Regions from separate parts of the Micromonospora sp. DT47 genome, predicted to be linked through region 1. Evidence: riboswitches for the same ligand, from Rfam matches in the RefSeq annotation. Region 1 holds a riboswitch; the other holds the start of a gene.

Region 1 (9,350 bases):
TGCTCGTCGACCGGGCCCGGGAACCCGACCCGGCGCCGGTGCTGGCGCTGGCCCTGGCCCGGGTGGAGCTGCGGGGCGGGGACGTCCGGGCGGCCGGGTACGCCCTGCCGGACTGGGACGGCCCCGCTGCCGGCGGCTGGCCGCTGCCGGTACGCCTCGCCGCCGGAGTGCTGGACGCGGTGCTGGCCCGCCGGGGCGGCGACGACCGGCGGGCCGGCCGGCTGCTGGAAAGGGCCCTCGACCTGGCCGGCCCGCAGGGGTACCGGCGGGTCTTCACCCGGGCCGAACCGGCGGTACGCGACCTGCTCGCCGCCCACCTGGACTCCGGCACCGCGCACTGGCCCACCGTCAGCGACCTGGTCCAGGGGGCCGACGAGCCGGCGGAGGGTGGCCCGGCCGGCCCGGAGCGGGCGCTGGACGAACCGCTGACCGAGCGGGAGCTGACCATCCTGCGCTACCTGCAGAGCATCCTGTCCAACGTGGAGATCGCCAGCGAGCTGTCCCTGTCGGTCAACACCGTCAAGACGCACGTGCGCAACATCTACCGCAAGCTCGACGCCACCCGTCGCCGGGAGGCCGTCCGGCGGGCCCGCGAGCTGCGGCTGATCTGAGCGGCCGGCCGCCCGGGTGGGCCCCGCGCGGTCGACGGCGGGCCGCCCGCCGCCGGGCGGTGCGATCCCGGCGGCGAGCGGCGAGCGGCGGTGGCGGGGTCAGGTCTCGGCGGGGGTCAGGCGTTGGCCGCCAAGTCCACCGCGGCGAGCAGCTCCGCCACGTCGTACCCGCCCTCGTGGCGGGTCCCGTTGACGAAGAGGGTGGGCGTGGCGTGCACCCCGCTGCGGATGCCGCCGACGAAGTCGTGCCGGACCCGGTCGGCGTGCTCGTGCCGGTCCACCTCCGCGCGGAGCTCGTCCGGTGGCAGGCCGAGCTGCTCCACCCCGAGCGACAGGTGCACCGGGTCCAGCTGGTCCTGGTGCTCGAAGAGCCAGTCGTGCATCTCCCAGAACCGGCCCCGCCGCCCGGCCGCCTCGGCGACCTCGGCGGCGCTCTCCGCGTACGGATGCACGTTGGCGATCGGGAAGTGCCGGTAGATCAGGCGTACGGTGTCGGACCGCTGGCGCAGCACCTCGGCCAGGTTCGGGTACGCCGCCCCGCAGAACCGGCACTGAAAGTCGCTGTACTGGACGACGGTGACCGGTGCGTCCACCGGCCCGCGGATGTGGTCGTGCTCGGTCACCGGCACTCGCAGCCGGGGGGTGGCCTGCAGCGGCGTGGTCATCCGGCCACCACCCGCCGGTCGGTGCCGAGCTGCTCCAGCGGGTACGCGCCGTACCGCCGGGCCACCTCGCCCTTGGGCTCGACGTCGGCCACCGGCAGGCCGCGGAGCTGGCCCTGGCCGCGTCGACCAGCGCCTGGCTGCCCGGGGCCCGTCCGTCGCCCGTCCGGGGTGGCCGGCGGGGCGAAGTCGGGGGCCGGGCTCCCGGGTCGGATCAGCCCGTCGGAATGAGTCATGTCACCCACCCTGCCGACGGACCGGGTGAGCGCGGATCACCCGGCCTGGGTGGTGTGTCAGCGGACCACCGTCAGGTGGTTGTGCACCTCGCGGATGCCGGGGGCAGACCAGATGATCCGCTCCACCTCGTCGCGTTCCAGCACGGAGTGGACCTGACCGTCGAGGAGCGCAGTGTCGCCGTACACCCGGACACTCACCCGGTCCGGCTCGATGGCCCCGCTGCGGACCAGCGCGTCGACGATGCGTTCGGGCAGCTCGTCGCCGGCCGGCGGGGCGGCCGGCCGGACGGTGATGCCGTTGCTCACCCCGCGTACGCCGGTCAGCCGGCCGACCACCCGCTCGGCGGCCCGGCGCTGGTACTCCCATTCCACCTCGCCCCGGAGGGTCACCCAACCGTCGGCGACGGTCACCTGGAGGTTCTCCACCGGCACGAACGCGTCCCACTCGAGGGCCCGCTCGGCCGCTGCGGCGAGCTCCGGGTCGGTGCGCTCGGCGGACGGGGCGATCCGGACGGTCAGGTCGTTGGCGACCGCGCGGACCCGGGCCACCCGGTGCGCGGCCCGCTCGGCGGCCCACTTGGCCGCGTAGCTGTCCACCCAGCCGGTCAGGGTCACCACCCCTTCGGTGACGGTGACGCCCACCTCGGTCGGGCTCACCCGGGGATCCCAGGTCAGCTCGTCGAGCACGTCGGTCTGCAGGTCCTGATCGGTACGCGTGACGCTGATCGCCGTGGCCATGCGCTCACTCCTCCCGGGATCGGTGCGCGGGCGCGTCGCGGCCCACCAGCGGCCAGCCTGCCGCCGCCCGGGGTGAGCCACCCTCGCCCGACCCGGGTGAGCGGCGGCGGACGGGCCGGGTGACGATCTCCGGCGTCGACAAGCCGGCCCTGCTCGGGCACGATCTGGCGGTCGGGGAGGGCGGCGGACACCCCGCTGGCGGTACGCGGCGGACCGGCCGGTGGACGGGTTGGGGATCCGGCACGCCCGGCGGTGCCGGGCACGGAAAGGCCCCGGCCGACCCGTCCGTCGGCCGGGGCCCGTCCCGGTGCGTGTCGTGCGGTGGATCAGTTGTCCAGGCCGCCGACCGGGGAGTTCGGCCGGTCCACGTCGACGAACTCGATGTCGTCGGCGGCCCGGCTGTCGCGGCTGCCGGCGGCCCGCGCGGCGGTGCCGGCGGCCCAGCCGATCGCCGCGCCGACCAGCGCCGCGCTGATCAGCAGCGTCCAGGGCAGGGCCGGGCGGCGCCCGGCGAGCGCGTCGAAGGCGAGGGTCGCCCGACGCCGGGCCTCGTCCGCCGCCGAGCCGACCAGGTCGCCCGCGTCGGACAGGCCGGAGCCGCCGCCGCGCACGGACTTCGTGGCGTCGCGGACGCTGTCGCCGGCCGAACCGACCGCCGTAACCAGGTGCTGCCAGGCCTGGTCCGCGACCCGCTCGGGCTTGCTCCGGCGCTCCAGCAGATTGCTACCGAACATCGTGGTTACCTCCTCGGGGTGCCGACGTCTGCGGCCACTTCGGACTTCGACGTCTCTGCGGCGCGTCACGGTCCGCTCACCGGCCAGTGCCCAACCTGGTCGGATCGCAAACCACCGCCCTAGCGGACCACGGACACCGCGGTCGCGCGGGCGAAATCGTCGTCGCCGTCGTCGTCATCGTCGTCGTCCCCGCCGCCGAACCCGCAGGCCAGGACGAGAGCGAGCAGCGCGCCGACACCGGCCAGGCCGAGCAGTCTCCTGATCATCGATCCGTTCCTTCCGCCGTGGTGAACCATCTCTCCCGGCCGAGGCTAGGCAACCGGGGCAATCTCGCTCGGCGTGTCGGCCGGAGGCTCGCCAGGGCGGTGGGATCCGGACCGGGGTGGACGTGGCCCGCTACCCTGGGGCGGTTGGAGCGGCCGGGGTCGGCCGCGGGTGGAAACGAACGGGACCAGGAAGAACCCGCAGAGGGACGGCCCGGTCTGTCCGGATCCGCGAATTGCTCATCCCGAGGGGTGGCGACCGAGGCCGTCGGAGGAATACTGTCAGTCGCGGCCCGCGTACTGATGAGGCGCCCGTGGACGGGCGAGTGGAGGTGCTCGCGTGAGCCTGTCGATCGTGAAGACGGTTCTGCCGGGTGGTGTCATCGAAATCGCCCCGCGTGGGGAGATCGACGTCGACACCGCGTACGAGGTGCGTGAGGCGATCGCGGAGGTGCTCGCGAAGGGCCGTCCGTCCCGGATCGAGCTCAACACGCGGCTCGTCACCTTCATCGACTCGGTCGGCATCAGTGCCATGGTCGCCGGTTTCCAGACCGCCGAGGTCAGCGGCGTCAAGCTGGTGGTCACCAAGCCCAGCCGGTTCGTGCACCGGCAGCTCTGGGTCACCGGCCTGCTCGGCCTCTTCGGCGCGCCGGAGCCCTACTTCGCCGGCGCCGCCACCCCCGAGGTCCTCCCCGGCGCCTGAGCGCGCGTGGCTGACCTTGAGGAAGTACACCCGACCGGTGTCCGTCAGCGGCCGGGCGGCGTCCGGCGCGTGACGCCACGATGACCGCCCTGGCGTTGCCAGGCCCGTCCGGGTACGGCACGATCGGGCCACCGACGACGGGGTGGAGGCGCAGTGGTCCGGCGGGAGTCGTTCAGCTACACGGTGCAGGCGCGCTGCTCCCGGGCGGACGCGGTGGCGTTGCTGAGCGATCCGGCCCGGCAGGGCGAGCTGCACCCGCTGATCGTCCGGGTACGCCGGCTGCCGCCGCGGCCGGGAGCCCGGGCCAGCTACGCGATCACCGACCGGCTGGAGCTGGGGCCGCTGCGTTTCCCGGTCACCTACCAGGCCGACGTGCTGGTGGTCACCGAGGACGAGATCGTCACGGTGGCCCGCCAGCAGCCCGGCACGACGGTACGCAACCACACCCGGCTCCGGGAGGAGTCCGGGGTGCTGCGGATCGACGTGGAGATCACCCTGGCCGCGCCGGCGCCGCTGTTCGGGTACGCGTTCCGCCAGGCCCGCGCCGCGCACCTGGGGCTGGCCAGCCGGCTCGGCGCGGTGCTGGACCGGGAGGCCGACGGCGGTCCGGTCGCCGGCTGACCGGGCCCGCGCCGCTCAGCCGCGTCCGGCGGTGGTCACCGCCGCCGTCCGGCGGACCGCCACGCCCCGGCGGGTCCGCCCCCACGGCTTCCAGGTGGAGATCACGGTCATGCTGACCAGCAGGGCGGTCGAGACGGCGGGCGCGACCACCACGTCCACCCGCTCGTGCGCGGTCGCGTCCGGTGCTGCGGCGGCGCGCAGGTTCGGGGTGAGCAGGAAGAGCACCAGGCCGACCATCGCCGTGGTCAGCACCAGCTTGACCAGCACCCAGCGGTACCGGAGCAGCCCCCACGGGGTGAGCAGGGCGCTGGTCACGCCGACCAGCCAGACCAGCACGCTCAGCGGCGCGAAGAGCCAGGTGGCGAGCAGCGCCGCCGCCGGGTAGACCACCTCCGGGTCGGCCCCGCGCAGCCCGGCGACGCCGAGGGTCAGCAGGACCAGGTCGGCGCCGAGCCAGCCCAGCGAGGTCACCAGGTGCAGGGTGAGCAGGGTCTTGCGGGCGTCGGGGGAGCGTCTCCTCATGCCCCCGATGCTCGTCCGCGGGTCGCGGCCGGTCGTGGTCCGGGCGACGACATCCGCTGTACGACGAGGGGCGTACGCCGGTGGCCCGCCACGGGGGCGGGCCACCGGCGTGTCGGGTCAGTACACCGACAGGTGCACGTGGTTGGTGTGGTCGCTGGACGGGTCGCCGCCCGCCCCGCTGTACGACTTCCAACCGCTGCTGGGCAGCCAGATCTGCCGGTACCAGATCACGTAGAGCACGGCGAGCCGGTCGGCGTTGCGGATGAAGTACGCGGCCAGGTTGTTGCCGTACGTCTTGTCGCCGCCGGTGGCGTCCCCGCCGAAGCCGTCCGGCTGCGCGGCGAAGTCGCAGGCCCGCCCCTTGGGGTGCTCCCCGGAGCCGCTGGGTCGGTAGCAGGAGACGTACCGCTTGAAGCCGGCCGCCTGGGCCTGCTGGAGCGCGTTGAGCATCCGCGGGGTGATGCAGCCGTCGGCCGGGGTCGGGTCGTTGACCGTGCACGACTCCGATGGCCAGGAGCCGTCGGGGTTGCGCGGCGCCGCCTTGGCGTTCGCGGTGGAGGTGCCCCGGGTCGACCCGCCGCTGTCGGCGGTGGTGTCCGGTTTGGCGGCCGCGGCCACGGCGAGCGCCCGCTCGGCCTGCTGCTTGCGCTTGGCCATCACGGCGACCTGCTTGCGCTGCTCGACGACCTCCCGGTCGAGCGCGGCCCGGGTACGGCTGGCCTCGTCCCGGGTCCGGACGAGGTTGCGCAGTTCACGGTCCTCGTTGGCGGCGACCGTCTCCAGTGCTGCCGCCCGGTCCACGAAGCCTTCCGGGCTGCTGCTGTTGAGCAGCGCCGAGACCGGCCCGAGCCGACCCGTGCGATAGGCCAGGCCGGCGATCTCGCCGACCTTGCCGCTGCGCACGGTCAGCTCCGCCGCAACGGTCTTGAGCTGCGCGTTCAGCTCCTGCTGGCGCTTGCTGGAGCGGGCCAGCGCCGCCTTGGCGTCGAGCCAGCCCTTGCTGGCCGTGTCGAGTTGGGCCCGCAGCGCGGGGGTGCCGCCCTCATCGTCCCCGGGGGCGGCGAGTCGGGTGGTGGGTGCGGCGGCGGTGGCCGGCGTGGCCACCGGCGCGGACGACACGCCCACGGCGAGCGTCGCGACGACCGCGGCCACGAGTCGCGCGGTGGTTCGTCGTACGTGCATGCAGATGTCCTTCCGTCAGCCGCCGACCGGGTTAGCTGACGGGTTCGGGACGGAAGATCCCTACCGCTGACGCGGATGCACCCCACGAACTTGGTTCCCCGGCTCGCCCCGTTGGGCGATTAGGCGACGGCCACCGCCGGCGCCGGTGGGCGCCGCCGTGCGGAGGCCGGGGCCGAGCCTATAGGTACGGGTGTGACACTCGCCCGTTTCGTGACTCACGGTACGGGAGGGAATGCCGTTAAATTCGGCAAAATAGGTCAAGAGGGGCGCAAATCTTAAGGAGTTCCTAACTACCAGTGGGACGGCCCGCAGGCGCCCGGCGACGCGCCCGGCTCGATCTGCAGGGTGGCGTGCTCGATCTGGAAGTCCTCCTGCAGGGCGCTGCGGGCGGCGGCGAGCACCGTACCCACCTCGGCCCCGGGGGTGGTGGTCAGGTGGGCGGAGGCCACCTCCATGCCAGAGGTGAGCGTCCAGACGTGCAGGTCGTGCACCTCGGCCACGCCCGGGACGGCGGTCAGTCGGTCGTGCACCGCGGTCACCTGGAGGTGCTCCGGTGCGGCCTGGACCAGGATGCGCACCGCCGCCCGGCCCAGCCGCCAGGTGCGAGGGAGGATGAACAGGCCGATCGCCACCGCCACCGCCGGGTCGGCCCACCACCAGCCGGTGCCGGCGATCAGCAGCGCCGCGCCGATCACGCCGAGCGAGCCGAGCAGGTCGCCGACCACCTCCAGGTACGCCCCGCGCAGGTTGAGGCTCTCCTGCGCGCCCGCCCGGAGCAGGGCGAAGGCGGCGAGGTTGGCGAGCAGGCCGAGCGCCGCCACCGCCAGCATCGGGCCGGTGAGCACCTCGGGCGGGTCGCCGAACCGGCGTACCGCCTCGATCAGCACGTAGACCGCGACCCCGCTGAGCAGCACGGCGTTGGCCAGCGCGGCGAGCACCTCCAGCCGGTAGAGCCCGAAGGTGCGCTGCGGGTCGCCGTCGGCCCGCCGGGTCGCGGTGATCGCGGCGAGGGCCATCCCGATGCCGAGCACGTCGGTGAACATGTGCCCGGCGTCGGAGAGCAGGGCCAGCGAGCCGGTGCCGAAGGCGGCGACCGCCTCGACCACCATGAGCGCGGCGAGCAGCCCGAACGCCGCCCAGAGCCGGCCCCGGTGGCGCTGCGCGGCGTTCGCGACCGCGCCGCTGTGGTCATGACCTGCGCCCACGCCCACACCTTCCGTCGCCGCCGCGGACCGGGACCAATCTATGCTCACATCGCTATGTGTGCAAGTGAACGCCGGGGTGGTGGGACCTCAGCCGGCCGGCTCGACCGTGGTCAGGCGCTGGGTGGCCCGGGAGAGGGCGACGTAGAGCGTGCGCACCCCGGACGGCTCGGCCCGGATCTCACCCGGGCAGACCAGCACCACGCCGTCGTACTCCATGCCCTTGGCCTGGAGGCTGGTCACCACCTGGAGCCGGGAACCACCCCGGTCGCCCAGCCAGCCGGCCACCTCGTCCCGGCGCGGCACCGGGGTGATCACCCCGACCGTCCCCTCGACCTCGGCGAGCAGCGTCTCCACCGCCTCCACGGTCACCGGGACCAGTTCCGCCGCCGGGACGATCAGCGCGACCGGGTCGACCCCGGTGGAGCGGACCGCGGTCGGCAGCGCCAGGTCGGGGTGGAGCCGGCGGATCTCCGCCGCCGCCACCGCGAAGATCTCCGCCGAGTTGCGGTAGTTGGTGGTGAGGGTGAACCGGTGCCGGCGGCGCCGGCCCAGCGCCTGGTCCCGGGCCCGGTCCAGCTCCGTCGGGTCGCCCGACCAGGCGGTCTGCGCGGGATCGCCGACCACCGTCCAGGACGCCAGCCGGCCCCGCCGGCCGACCATCCGCCACTGCATCGGCGAGACGTCCTGCGACTCGTCCACCACCACGTGTGCAAAGTCGCGGTAGTCCTCCGGGCGCTCGCGGTCCGCCGCCCGGGCGGCGCGCTGCCGGTCCGCGAAGGTGCTCAGCTCCCGGACCCCGCCGGCGAGCTGGTACGGGTCGCGCCTCTGCTTCGCCCGGCGCACCGGCTTGCCCATCATCGCGTCCAACTCGTCGAGCAGGGCGATGTCGGCCACCGTGAGCCCCTCGGTGTCCAGCGTCCGGTACGCCACGCCGAGCAGCGCGATCTCCGCGCGGGACAGCATCCCCCCGGCGTACCGGTGCAGGCGCTCCGGGCGGGCCAGCCAGCCCAGCACGTGCCGGGGGTGCAGCCGGGGCCACCACGCCTTGAGGAACTCCCGGAACTCGGGCCTCTCGATGATCTCGTCCTCGAAGGCGCGCTGCTCCGGTAGGCGCGCGCCGGTCAGCCGGCGGGCCTGCGCGTAGAGCGCGGCGAGCACCCCGTCGAAGGCGGCCCGGCGCACCTCGTTGCGGCGGGCGCCCCGGGACAGCGTCCGGTCCCGGATGCCGTCCAGCTCCCGGCGCTCCAGCCGCAGCAGGGTGCCCCGGTACAGCAGGCGCAGCTCGTCCGGGCTGTCCGGCACCGCGTCCCGCACCGCGCGCTCCAGCACCCGGCGCATCCGCAGCGAGCCCTTCACCGCCGCCACCTCGGGCGGGTCGGTCCGGTTCGCCGACATGCCCGGGAAGAGCGAGCCGAGCGAGTGCAGGGTGGCGGTCTCCTCGCCGAGCGAGGGGAGCACCGAGGCGATGTACTCCACGAAGACCGAGGACGGGCCAACCACCAGGATCCCGCCGCCGGCGTACCGGCTGCGGTCGGAGTAGAGCAGGTACGCGGCACGGTGCAGGGCGACCGCCGTCTTGCCCGTGCCCGGGCCGCCGGAGACGATCGTGACCCCCGAGGCGGGGGAGCGGATCGCCTCGTCCTGCTCCCGCTGGATGGTGGCGATGATGTCCCGCATACCCCGCCCGGTGGCCCGGGAGAGGGTGGCCAGCAGCGCACCGTCGCCGACCACTGCCAGGTCCGGCGGTGCCGACTCCGGGTCGAGCAGGTCGTCCTCGATCCGGGTCACCTTCTCCGCCGAGGAGCTGATCGTGCGCCGCCGGACCACGCCCAGCGGCTCCGTCGGGGTGGCCCGGTAGAACGCGGCGGCGGCC
Region 2 (9,350 bases), on a different contig from region 1:
AGTTCCGCTCAGCGCAGTTCCGGCCAGGCCGCCAGGTGGCCGCCGTCGTCGGGCCGCGCCGTGGGGCGGTTCCGGCACCCTCGTCCACCGGGCCGCCACCGCCGCCACGGCCGGAGGCGGCGGCCATGCCATGGACCGCGCCGGCGAGGACCGTCCATGTGGTACGCCGCTTCAGGTCCGCAGAGAGCGGCACCCAGGCGATCCGGGCGAGCAGGAGCCTCCCGGCGAGCTGCCGGCCGGTCGATCCTACGGGTGTTTGCGGCCGGGACCCGGGGGAAGGCAGAAGGCAAGGAATGAGGAGGACCGTGATGAGTGACTTCAGGGACAAGGCCCAGGATTTCGCCGACAAGCACGACAAGCAGGTCGACCAGGGCCTCGACAAGGCCGGCGACTACGCCGACCAGCGCACTGCCGGCAGGCACGACGAGCAGATCGACAAGGGCGTCGACATGGCGCAGCAGCGCACCGGTGAGGGCGACCAGGATCGCTGATCCGTCCTTCCCGTTGCCGGGCCACCCGATCCGGGTGACCCGGCAGCGCTGTGTCCACACCCGCACACCCCTGCTGACCGTCGACCTGCGGGGAGCCGGCCTGGTTGGCCACCCCGCCGGCGTCCGCGTCGTGCTCGGCGACCCGCGGTTCGGTCGGCGCCGGCAGGTCAGATCGGGGCCGGCGTCCTGAGCAGGGCGGGCAGTTCGGTGAGGGAGGCGATCACCGGGCCGTCCCAGGTCGGGTCGGTGTCGTTGTGCTCGGTGGTGCGGAGCACGGTCATGCCGAGCGCCGCCGCCCCGGCCAGCTCGCCGTCCGAACCGTCGCCGACGAACACGCAGTCGCCGGGCGCGACGCCGAGCCGGCCGGCTGCGGCCAGGTAGATCGCCCGATCCGGTTTGGCCACTCCCAGCTCGCAGGAGAAGATCGCGGCGTCCAGGCGCCGGGCGAGCCTGCTCTGCGGCCACGCCTCCGCCGTCTCCGAGGTGGCGTTGCTGACCAGGGCGAGCCGGTGTCCGGCGGCCCGGAGCGCGTCGAGTGTGTCCAGGGTGGTGGGTGGAACGGAGTCGAGCACCCGCCGGGCCAGCGCACGGCGGAGCGACCCCGCGCGCGCCACGACGTCGTCCGGGGGCGTGCCGCCGAGCCGCCCGGCGAGGATCCGGACCGTCTCCTCCACGTCCCATCGGACCAGCCGGTCCCGCCAGGTGGCGTGGTAGGCGGCGACCAACGCGGCCGGTTCCACCCCGACCATCGCGCCCATCTCGGCGACGACCCGGTCGCGTTCCTCGTCGGCTCCGCGAACGAGGGTGTCGAAGAGGTCGAGGACCACGGCTCGCGGCATCGCCGGATCCTAACCGGTGCGGGGCATCGGCGCTGAGACGCCGAAAGGGCCGGCCTCCCCGTGCGGGGAGGCCGGCCCTCGTCGGTCGTGCGCTGGGATCAGGAGCTGTAACCGCGGCCCGCGATCCAGTTCGCCACCTCGGTCACGTCCATCCAGTACTCCTGGACGTCCGGAGCGGCCGGGTCGGCGATCTTGACGATGTTGCCGTCGTCCTTGTACTCCACCACGGTCACGTAGTGACCGGGGTAGCTGTGCTCGACGCCGTCGACGTCCACCGCGCCGCCCAGGATGTTGGCGACGACCGGGTCACCGTCGTCCACCGCGGCCTTGATGTCGGCCCGGAGCCGCTCGACCTGCTCCTTCGAGGCAGTGTCCGAGCTGATCTCGGTGGTCTTGTACTTGCCGTGGGTGTACTCATTCAGCACCCGGGTGATGTCGATCGCCGAGTCGGTGCCGTTCTCGGTGGTGCCGAGCTTCTCGGCCAGCTCGTCCTGGCTGACCGTCTTGCCCTCGGCCGACAGGGCGATCCGGGTCGAGGCCGGGCCGCAGTAGAAGAAGTTCGGCTGGGCCTGGTACTCGAAGCCGGCGCGGCGCTCGGCCTTGCCCTTGTCGCCGCCCTTGTCGGACTTGCCCTTCTCGGCCTTGTCCTTGTCGCCGCCCTTGTCGGCGACGACGGAGGTGGTCGGCTTCTCGGCCGGCGCGGCGTGCGCGGCCACGGCGGGGCCGGCGACGGCGCCACCGGTCATGATCAGGCCGGCGACGGAAAGCATGCTGTTACGGAAGATCGTGTTCATGGTCGAAGCTCCGCTCGGGGATTGACGTCCGGCGTCGGGGACGCGGACGCAAGCATCGGGAAGGGCACTCGAGTGATCGGTGTGCCGGGGCGCTCGGCCCGCTCGCTCACCGGGGATGTAACGACCGGTGGCCCTGGGCCATTCCGGCCCGTCCGCCGTGCTGCTCGGTCATACGGAGGGTGTAACGACCGGTGGCAGGCGGCGATTCCGCCCGAGGGGTGGCGCTGGCCACCGACAGAACGGACATCCGGGTGAAGACCTCGCGCCCGATCCTCGGAAGTGGTCGGGTGGTCAGGAACCGGATGCCGGGGGCAGGCTGCCCAGCAGGCGGGTGACGGTGATCTCGATGACGACCCGTTCCGGGTTCGGGCGGGGCTGCCGGTAACGCTCGGCGTACCGGCGCTCGGCCTCGGCCACCGACGCCGGGTCGGAACGGAGCACCGCCCGCCCCTCGATGGTGAGCCACCAGCGACCGCCGACGTGGCAGACCGCCACCGGGGTGCCCGCCGCGCCGGCTGCGGCCACGTGCCGGGCCTTCGCCGAGCCCCCCGACGTGATCACCCGGGCCAGTCCGGCGTCCGCGTCGAAGGTGACACCCACCGGCACCACGTGCGGGGTGCCGTCGGCGCGCAGGGTGGTCAGCGTGGCGAGGTGCCGCTCCCGACAGAAGGCGAGCACCCGCTCGTCGTGCGGGTCCAACCGATGGTCGCCCGCCATGTCCGTCCCCCGTCTCGCGGCCGGGCGTCGCCCCGGTCCGGCTCCGATCATGGCACGGTACGGCGTACCGGTTCCTGGTCCGGGGGAGTGTCCGGCTGACCGGGCAGCCGCCGGGCGGCCGTACGACGCTGGTGGACCAGCCGGGTCAGGAAGAACAGCGCCCCGGCGAGGACACCCATGTCGTCCAGGTAGATCGGGTCGGGGAGCAGGTCGACCGGGAGGATGGTGTAGATCAGCGCGCCGTAGAAGGCGACCTTGCCGCTCACGCCGAGCGCGCCGAGCAGCCGCCGGGTGCGGACCACCCGGATCGCCAGCAGCACCGCGCCGACCAGCGTGGCCAGCGCCAGGATGCCGCCGACCACCACGAGGACCCACGTCTCCCGGGACATGTCGCCACGCTAGCCGAACGACGCCCGGCCCGCCCGGGACGAGCCGCCGCCGGCCGTTGTCCGATCAGTACGCGGCGGCCGCCGCCCGACCGCGCGCCACGGCCGCCGACTCCCGGGTCGGCTCCGCCACCGGCCGCCGGGTCTCCGGCATCGGCACCACCGACTCCGACTCCTCCGGCCTGCGGTCGAGCGCGGCGAACGCCTCGTCGCGCAGGCTCCGGGCGGCCGAGGCGGCGATGTCGGCGTCCCGCCAGGCTGCCTGCTCCCGCTCCACCGCGGCCCGGTGCCGGGCGGCCAGGTTGTCCCGCGCCGCGCGGCGCAGCAGCAGCTCCTGCTCCACCGGGTGCCGGCGCGGGTCCCAGCCGGCGCGGTGGCCGAAGACGTCGCTGAGCTGCTCGACCGAGAACTCCTTGCGCCAGTACGCGTCCAGCGCCGCCCGGTGCAGGTACCGCTCCCGGTCGGCGTACTCGGCCGGGGTGCGCACCGTCCGCGGCAGCGGCATGGCTGCGGCGGCGGAGAGCCGGCGGACGTCCGCCTCGGCGGTCTCGTACGCCTGCCAGGCCGACTCGACCTCCTCCTGGACGGCCAGCCACTCGGCCCGCCGCCGCTCGGCGGTCGCCGCCGCGCGTTCGGCCGCCACCGCGACCTCCTGGGCGTACCGGGTGCGTTCCCGCTCCTCCTCGGCCAGCTCGAGGTCGCCGGGGAGCGCGGCCTCCCGGAACCGGCCGGCGAGGGCGAGCCGGAACAGGTCCGGGCGGACGACCAGGCCCGCCACGGCGACGGCCGCGACGGCGAGCAGGGCCAGCCAGATCAGGGCGGCGGCGGGGACGTCGGGCAGGACGGCGGAGAAGACGGTCTGCATCACCAGCACCTCACGGTGGGAACGATGTGGAGGGACGAGCGGGGACGGGGTCGGCGGCCGGTGCGAGCTGGCGGGCGCACCCGTGGGACCGGACCGGGCGGCCGCGGCTGCGGCGGTCGGGTCCGACACCCGGACGGGTGTCGCGAGGGTTCAGTGCCGGGGCGGACCGCGCCGGCCGGTGGCGTCCCGGACCGGGTCCGTCGTCGCCGCCGGCGCCAGCGGCGCCGGATGGGCAGAGGCGGCGGCACGCCGGGCCGGGAGCGGCCGGGGGGAGGTGTCGGCGGCCGGCGCGTCGGTCGGCCGGGCGGTGGCCGGCAGCTCGGCGACCCGGGAGGCGACCACGCTGGGCCGGACCGGGGCGGAGGCGGCGGCGGACGGGCCGGTGGTGCCGGCGACCGCGGCGCCGAGCACCAGGGTGGTCACCGCCAGCCGGGTGAGATCGCGCATCACGCGCAGCGTCGCCGCCCAGATCGGACGGGTGGTCGCTACGGTCGGCACGCCACCAACCTAACGCCTCGGGCCGGAGTGTGCAGCGGCACGACGGCGAGCGGACGGGTGACCCGGGCCACCCGTCCGATGTGGATGGGTGGCGGTCGCGGTCGCGGCCTGACCGTTCAGCTCAGGAGCCGGAGCCGGCCGGTTCGCCGGTGAAGAGGGCGAGCAGGTGGCCGACCTGGCGGTCCGCCTCGGCCGGGTGTCGAAAGTGGCCGCTGGGGTTGACCGTGTACTCGTTGCGCCGGCCGACCCGGGTGCGTCGCAGGTAACCGCCGGCCTCCAGGTCGGCGACGATCGCCTGGGCGGCCCGTTCGGTCACCCCCACCTCTTCGGCGACGTCGCGCAGCCGGGCGGTGGGATTGCGGGCGATGGCGAGCAGCACGTGCCCATGGTTGGTGAGGAACGTCCAGTTCCTGGTACTCCCGTTCTCGTTCGCTGTAGTCGCCATGCCCGCCATGGTATGGCCCGGCCTTCGGGTTTTCGGCCCTGGCCTCCGCGCATCGTCCGGCCTGTCCGGCTTAGCCGGGTGATACCAGCGGAAAGCATGAAATCTATATCACGTAAATCTTGACGTATCTTCCGCTGCGTGTGACGGTGGGACGGCGGCCGCCTCCGTCGCCGGCCGGGTTGACCAGGCCGATCGCGGACCGAGGTGAGGCAATGGCCCCGACCACTCCGACCCAGGCGCTCGCCGAACTGCACGCCGGAAACCGGCGCTTCGTCACCGGCGCCCCACGCCACCCCAATCAGGACGCCGGCCACCGGACCGCGGTCGCCGACGCGCAGCACCCGTTCGCGGTGATCGTCGGCTGCTCGGACTCCCGGCTCGCCGCGGAGATCATCTTCGACCGGGGTCTCGGCGACCTCTTCGTGGTCCGGACCGCCGGGCACACCGCCGGCCCCGAGGTGCTGGGCAGCGTCGAGTACGCGGTGACCGTCCTCGGCACGCCCCTGGTGGTGGTGCTGGGGCACGACGCCTGCGGCGCGGTGCAGGCCGCCCGGGACGCCGCCCGTACCGGTACGCCGCCGGCCGGCCATCTCCGGGCGGTGGTGGACGCGGTCTGGCCGAGCCTGCGGCGGGCGGCCGCCGAGGGCGTCGACGACATCGACGGCATCGTCGACATCCATATCGCGTACACCGTCGAGGCCCTGCTCGGCAACTCCGCGATGCTGGCCGCCGAGGTGGCCGCCGGGCGGTGCGCGGTGGTCGGCATGTCGTACCGGCTCACCGCCGGTGAGGTGCGGACGGTGGCCGCGGTGCCGGCCGGCGGACCCGCCACCGCGGTGCCGGCCCAGCCGGGTCCCGACGGCCGCGCCTCCGCCGTCGCCGGCTGACCCGCCCCCGGGTACGCGACGAGGGCCGCCCCGCACTCGGCGGGACGGCCCTCGGTGGTACGCGGCGGCGTCGTCAGAGCATCGACATGTGTACGTGGTCGGTATGGTTCGACGGCCCGCTGTACGACCTCCACCCGGTCGCCGGGAACCAGATCTGCCGGTTCCAGATGACGTAGTAGATGCCCAGCCGGTCCGCGTTGCGGATCAGGAACGCGGCGAGGTTGTTGCCGTACATCCGGGTGTCGTTGTTGTACCAGGGAGCGAAACCGCTCCTCTGCAGCGACCAGTCGCAGGCCTTGCCCTTCGGGTGCTCCCACGGCCCGCCCGACCGGTAGCAGCCGGCGAAGCGCTTGAAGCCCGCCCGGCGGACCTCGTTGTAGGCGTGCAGTGTGCGCGGCGTGATCAGGCCCGAGGTGGTCGGGTCGTTCTCGGTACGGTACTCGGGACGCCAGTCGCCGTCCGCCGTCCGGCCCGGCCCGATCCGGGCGACCGGTGACGTCGCGTTGACCAGGCCGCCGGTGAAGCCCTCGCCGCCGACCAGCGCGAGGGCCTTCTCCGCCTCCCGACTCTCCCGGGCCATGTCGTTGGTGAGCCGCTGCTGCTCGCGCACCTCGCCGTCGAGCGCCAGCTTGGCCTGTTCCGCGCGGTTCTTGGCGGCGGTGATCCCGCTGAGCTTCTGCGCGTTGACCATGTTCAGCTCGTCAAGGGCGGAGGCGCGCTTGACGAACGAGTCGGGGTCACCGCTCTCCAGCAGCATCGCCACCGCGCCGATCCGGCCGGTCCGGTAGGACTGCGCCGCGATCTGGCCCACCCGCGGCCGCAGCGCCTCCAGCTCGTCCTGGGCGCGGCGTACCTCGAGTGCGAGCTGCCGTTGACGCTTCTTCGACTTCTCCAGCTGCGACTTCGCCTTGGAGTACTCGCGGTTGCGCAGCTCGATGACGTCGGTGAGCAGCTTGGGCTCCCCGTCCTCCTCGTGCCCCGACGGGGTCGGGGTGGAGGGCGCGGCTATCGCGGGGGCCGGCCCGGCGACGATCGCCAGGGCGGCGAGCACGGCCACCACCGGTGTCAACCAGCGGCGCAGGGGTGCCGTCACAGTGTTCCCTTCCCTCGACCGCCGACCGAGTTAGCTGACGGGTTCGGGACGGAAGTGGCCCCTACCGCTGTCGCGGATTCACCCCAGATACCTGGTTCCCCGGCTCGCCGTGCGGCGATTGGGCGGTGGCACCGCAGGCGCCGCTGCGCGCCTTCGGCGGTGACCGGCAGCGAGGTTACCCGAGAGGAGTACCAGGGATCTACGTCCAGAACCCGACTAAACGCGTTATTTCGCAATGGCGGTGCGTGATCAGTGACGCGGTTATCAGCCTCCGCGCCGCGGGCGGTCACGCAGCGGAGTGTCACCATGCCGTGTCCGTGTTCCTTTCCGGGTCGGGCCACCGAGCGGGGGCCGGGGTGGACGTGCGGCCGTGCCGCGGCGCGCTGAGCGCCTCCAGCGCCGCGGCACGGTCGACCGGGGGGCGGGGCGTGGGCGCCGGGCCGTCCGGCGGCGCCGAGTCGGGGGCGGGTCCGCGTCCGGCGGTGGTGACCAGCGCGGCCAGGCCGGTGGTCAGCGGCACGGCCGCCACCAGGCCGAGCGTCGCCACCGCGCTGCGGACGATCTCCTGGGCCAGGAACTCGCTGGTGAGGATCTGGCTCACCGGCCGACTGTCGGCGGTCAGCAGGAGCAGCAGCGGCAGCGAGGCGCCGGCGTACGCCAGCACGATGGTGTTGACCGTGGACGCGATGTGCGCCCGGCCGACCCGGGTGGCGGCCCGGTAGAGCTGCAACCGGGACAGCCCGGGGTTGGCGTGGGCCAGCTCGGTGACGGTGGCCGCCTGGGTGACGGTGACGTCGTCGAGGACGCCCAGCGAGCCGATGATGATGCCGGCCAGCAGCAGGCCGTGCAGGTCGACGTCGCGCTGGTACATCGACAGCGTGGTGGCCTCCTCGCTGCCGTACCCGGTCAGGTGGGTGGCGGCGGTGGCCAGCGTGCCGAGGATCCCGGTCAGCACCAGGCTGCCGAGCGTGCCGAGCACCGCGACCGAGGTTTGCGCGGTGACCCCGTGGGTGAGGTACAGCACCACGAACATGATCAGCGCCGAACCGGTGATCGCGATCAGCAGCGGTGAGCCGCCGGCGGAGATGCCGGGCACCACGAAGGCCAGCAGGATGGCGAAGCTGGCGGCCAGGCCGGCCAGCGCCGCCAGCCCGCGCAGCCGCCCGAACGCCACGATCGCCGCCGCGAAGAGCGCCACCAGCCAGACCAGCGGCTTGCCCCGCTGGTGCTCGGCGATGTTCCAGCTGCTGGCCGTCGGGTCCGCCGGGTCGGAAAGCTTGACCAGCACGATCTCGTCGTGCACCGCCACGGTGGGCGCGCCCGGCCCGGACGGCATCGGGGTCTCCACCTGCTTCCCGGCGTCCGGCCCCTGCTCGACCTTGACGGTCACCGTGCCGCACGGCCCACCGGCCACCCCCGGCGCCCCCTCGGGGACCTCCGGCGTGGGCGGGCAGGGCTCGTTCACCACCCGGGTCACCGTGCCGTGGTAGCGCGGCACGTCACCCCCGCCGTCCGGCTCCCGGGTGTCCTGCGGCCAGAGCACCAGCGCGGCGATCACCGTGATGACGAACAGCGGGACCACCGTCGCGACGAGGATCCGTCGCACCCGGCGCGGGGTGGACGGAGCGGGACGGGTGTGGTCGGCGCCCATGGTGAGTCTCCTGACGATCCGGGGCAGGGTACGTGTCAGCCGGCTGGTCGGTTCACCGGCGGCACGGCCGGACCGGGACACGGGCCCGGGCGTCGACCCGGGGTGCCGGCGTCGTCACGTACGGCGGGCGGACGGCGCGGTGGCCCGGAAGGCGGCACGCCCGCGCGCAGCACGACCGGGACGCCGCCCACGGGAGCCGGCCCCCGGCGCGGTGCGCGGGCGGCGATGGCGGTGGACGGAGGGTCATCGTTGGAGAATGGTAGCCATCCCGGCCGCTGGTCCGCCCGGCTCGCCGACCGGGTGTCCGGGTCAGCCGCGCTTCATCAGGCGGCCGACGGCGGCCATCATCTCGCCGGCCATCTCGTCGGCGCGGCCCTCGGCCGCCCCCTCCCGCATGCAGTGCCGGGCGTGCCCGTCCAGCAGCCCGAGGGCGACCTTGTCCAGGGCGGCCTGGATCGCGGAGATCTGGGTGAGCACGTCGATGCAGTACCGGTCGTCGTCGACCATCTTCTCGATGCCGCGGACCTGGCCCTCGACGCGGCGCAGCCGCGCGAGCAGTTGGTCCTTGCTGGCGGTGTAACCCCGGGTCGGGGTGCTCGGTGTGGTCATGGCGACAAGGATAGCCTACCCCCGGGGGGTATGCTACGGTCTCCGGGCAAGCTACCCCTGGGGGGTATAGCATCG

What was found. A riboswitch is a leader RNA that binds a small molecule or an ion and turns the genes downstream of it on or off. The one in region 1 is predicted to bind cyclic di-AMP.
Positions count from the first base shown of each region.
Region 2: it holds a riboswitch for cyclic di-AMP, as region 1 does, so the genes downstream of both, ACLQ2U_RS00300 (coiled-coil domain-containing protein) here and ACLQ2U_RS20465 (coiled-coil domain-containing protein) in region 1, are expected to answer to the same signal.

Region 1 covers NZ_JBNCLC010000013.1:90,233-99,582, forward strand. The annotation lists partial or broken gene ACLQ2U_RS20420 (LuxR C-terminal-related transcriptional regulator) at 1-611, shown strand, start outside; gene ACLQ2U_RS20425 (DsbA family protein) at 728-1,276, opposite strand; gene ACLQ2U_RS20430 (hypothetical protein) at 1,273-1,509, opposite strand; gene ACLQ2U_RS20435 (BON domain-containing protein) at 1,567-2,247, opposite strand; gene ACLQ2U_RS20440 (hypothetical protein) at 2,574-2,981, opposite strand; gene ACLQ2U_RS20445 (hypothetical protein) at 3,101-3,247, opposite strand; gene ACLQ2U_RS20450 (STAS domain-containing protein) at 3,585-3,947, shown strand; gene ACLQ2U_RS20455 (SRPBCC family protein) at 4,101-4,568, shown strand; gene ACLQ2U_RS20460 (hypothetical protein) at 4,584-5,090, opposite strand; gene ACLQ2U_RS20465 (coiled-coil domain-containing protein) at 5,208-6,272, opposite strand; cyclic di-AMP (ydaO/yuaA leader) riboswitch at 6,277-6,408, opposite strand; gene ACLQ2U_RS20470 (cation diffusion facilitator family transporter) at 6,563-7,477, opposite strand; gene ACLQ2U_RS20475 (HelD family protein) at 7,565-9,350, opposite strand, start outside.
Region 2 covers NZ_JBNCLC010000001.1:53,104-62,453, reverse strand. The annotation lists gene ACLQ2U_RS00345 (antitoxin) at 309-491, shown strand; gene ACLQ2U_RS00340 (HAD family hydrolase) at 659-1,330, opposite strand; gene ACLQ2U_RS00335 (C39 family peptidase) at 1,429-2,124, opposite strand; gene ACLQ2U_RS00330 (pyridoxamine 5'-phosphate oxidase family protein) at 2,416-2,841, opposite strand; gene ACLQ2U_RS00325 (DUF1232 domain-containing protein) at 2,889-3,230, opposite strand; gene ACLQ2U_RS00320 (hypothetical protein) at 3,295-4,092, opposite strand; gene ACLQ2U_RS00315 (hypothetical protein) at 4,243-4,590, opposite strand; gene ACLQ2U_RS00310 (helix-turn-helix transcriptional regulator) at 4,712-5,044, opposite strand; gene ACLQ2U_RS00305 (carbonic anhydrase) at 5,248-5,922, shown strand; gene ACLQ2U_RS00300 (coiled-coil domain-containing protein) at 5,996-7,015, opposite strand; cyclic di-AMP (ydaO/yuaA leader) riboswitch at 7,020-7,150, opposite strand; gene ACLQ2U_RS00295 (YibE/F family protein) at 7,317-8,666, opposite strand; gene ACLQ2U_RS00290 (metal-sensitive transcriptional regulator) at 8,976-9,275, opposite strand.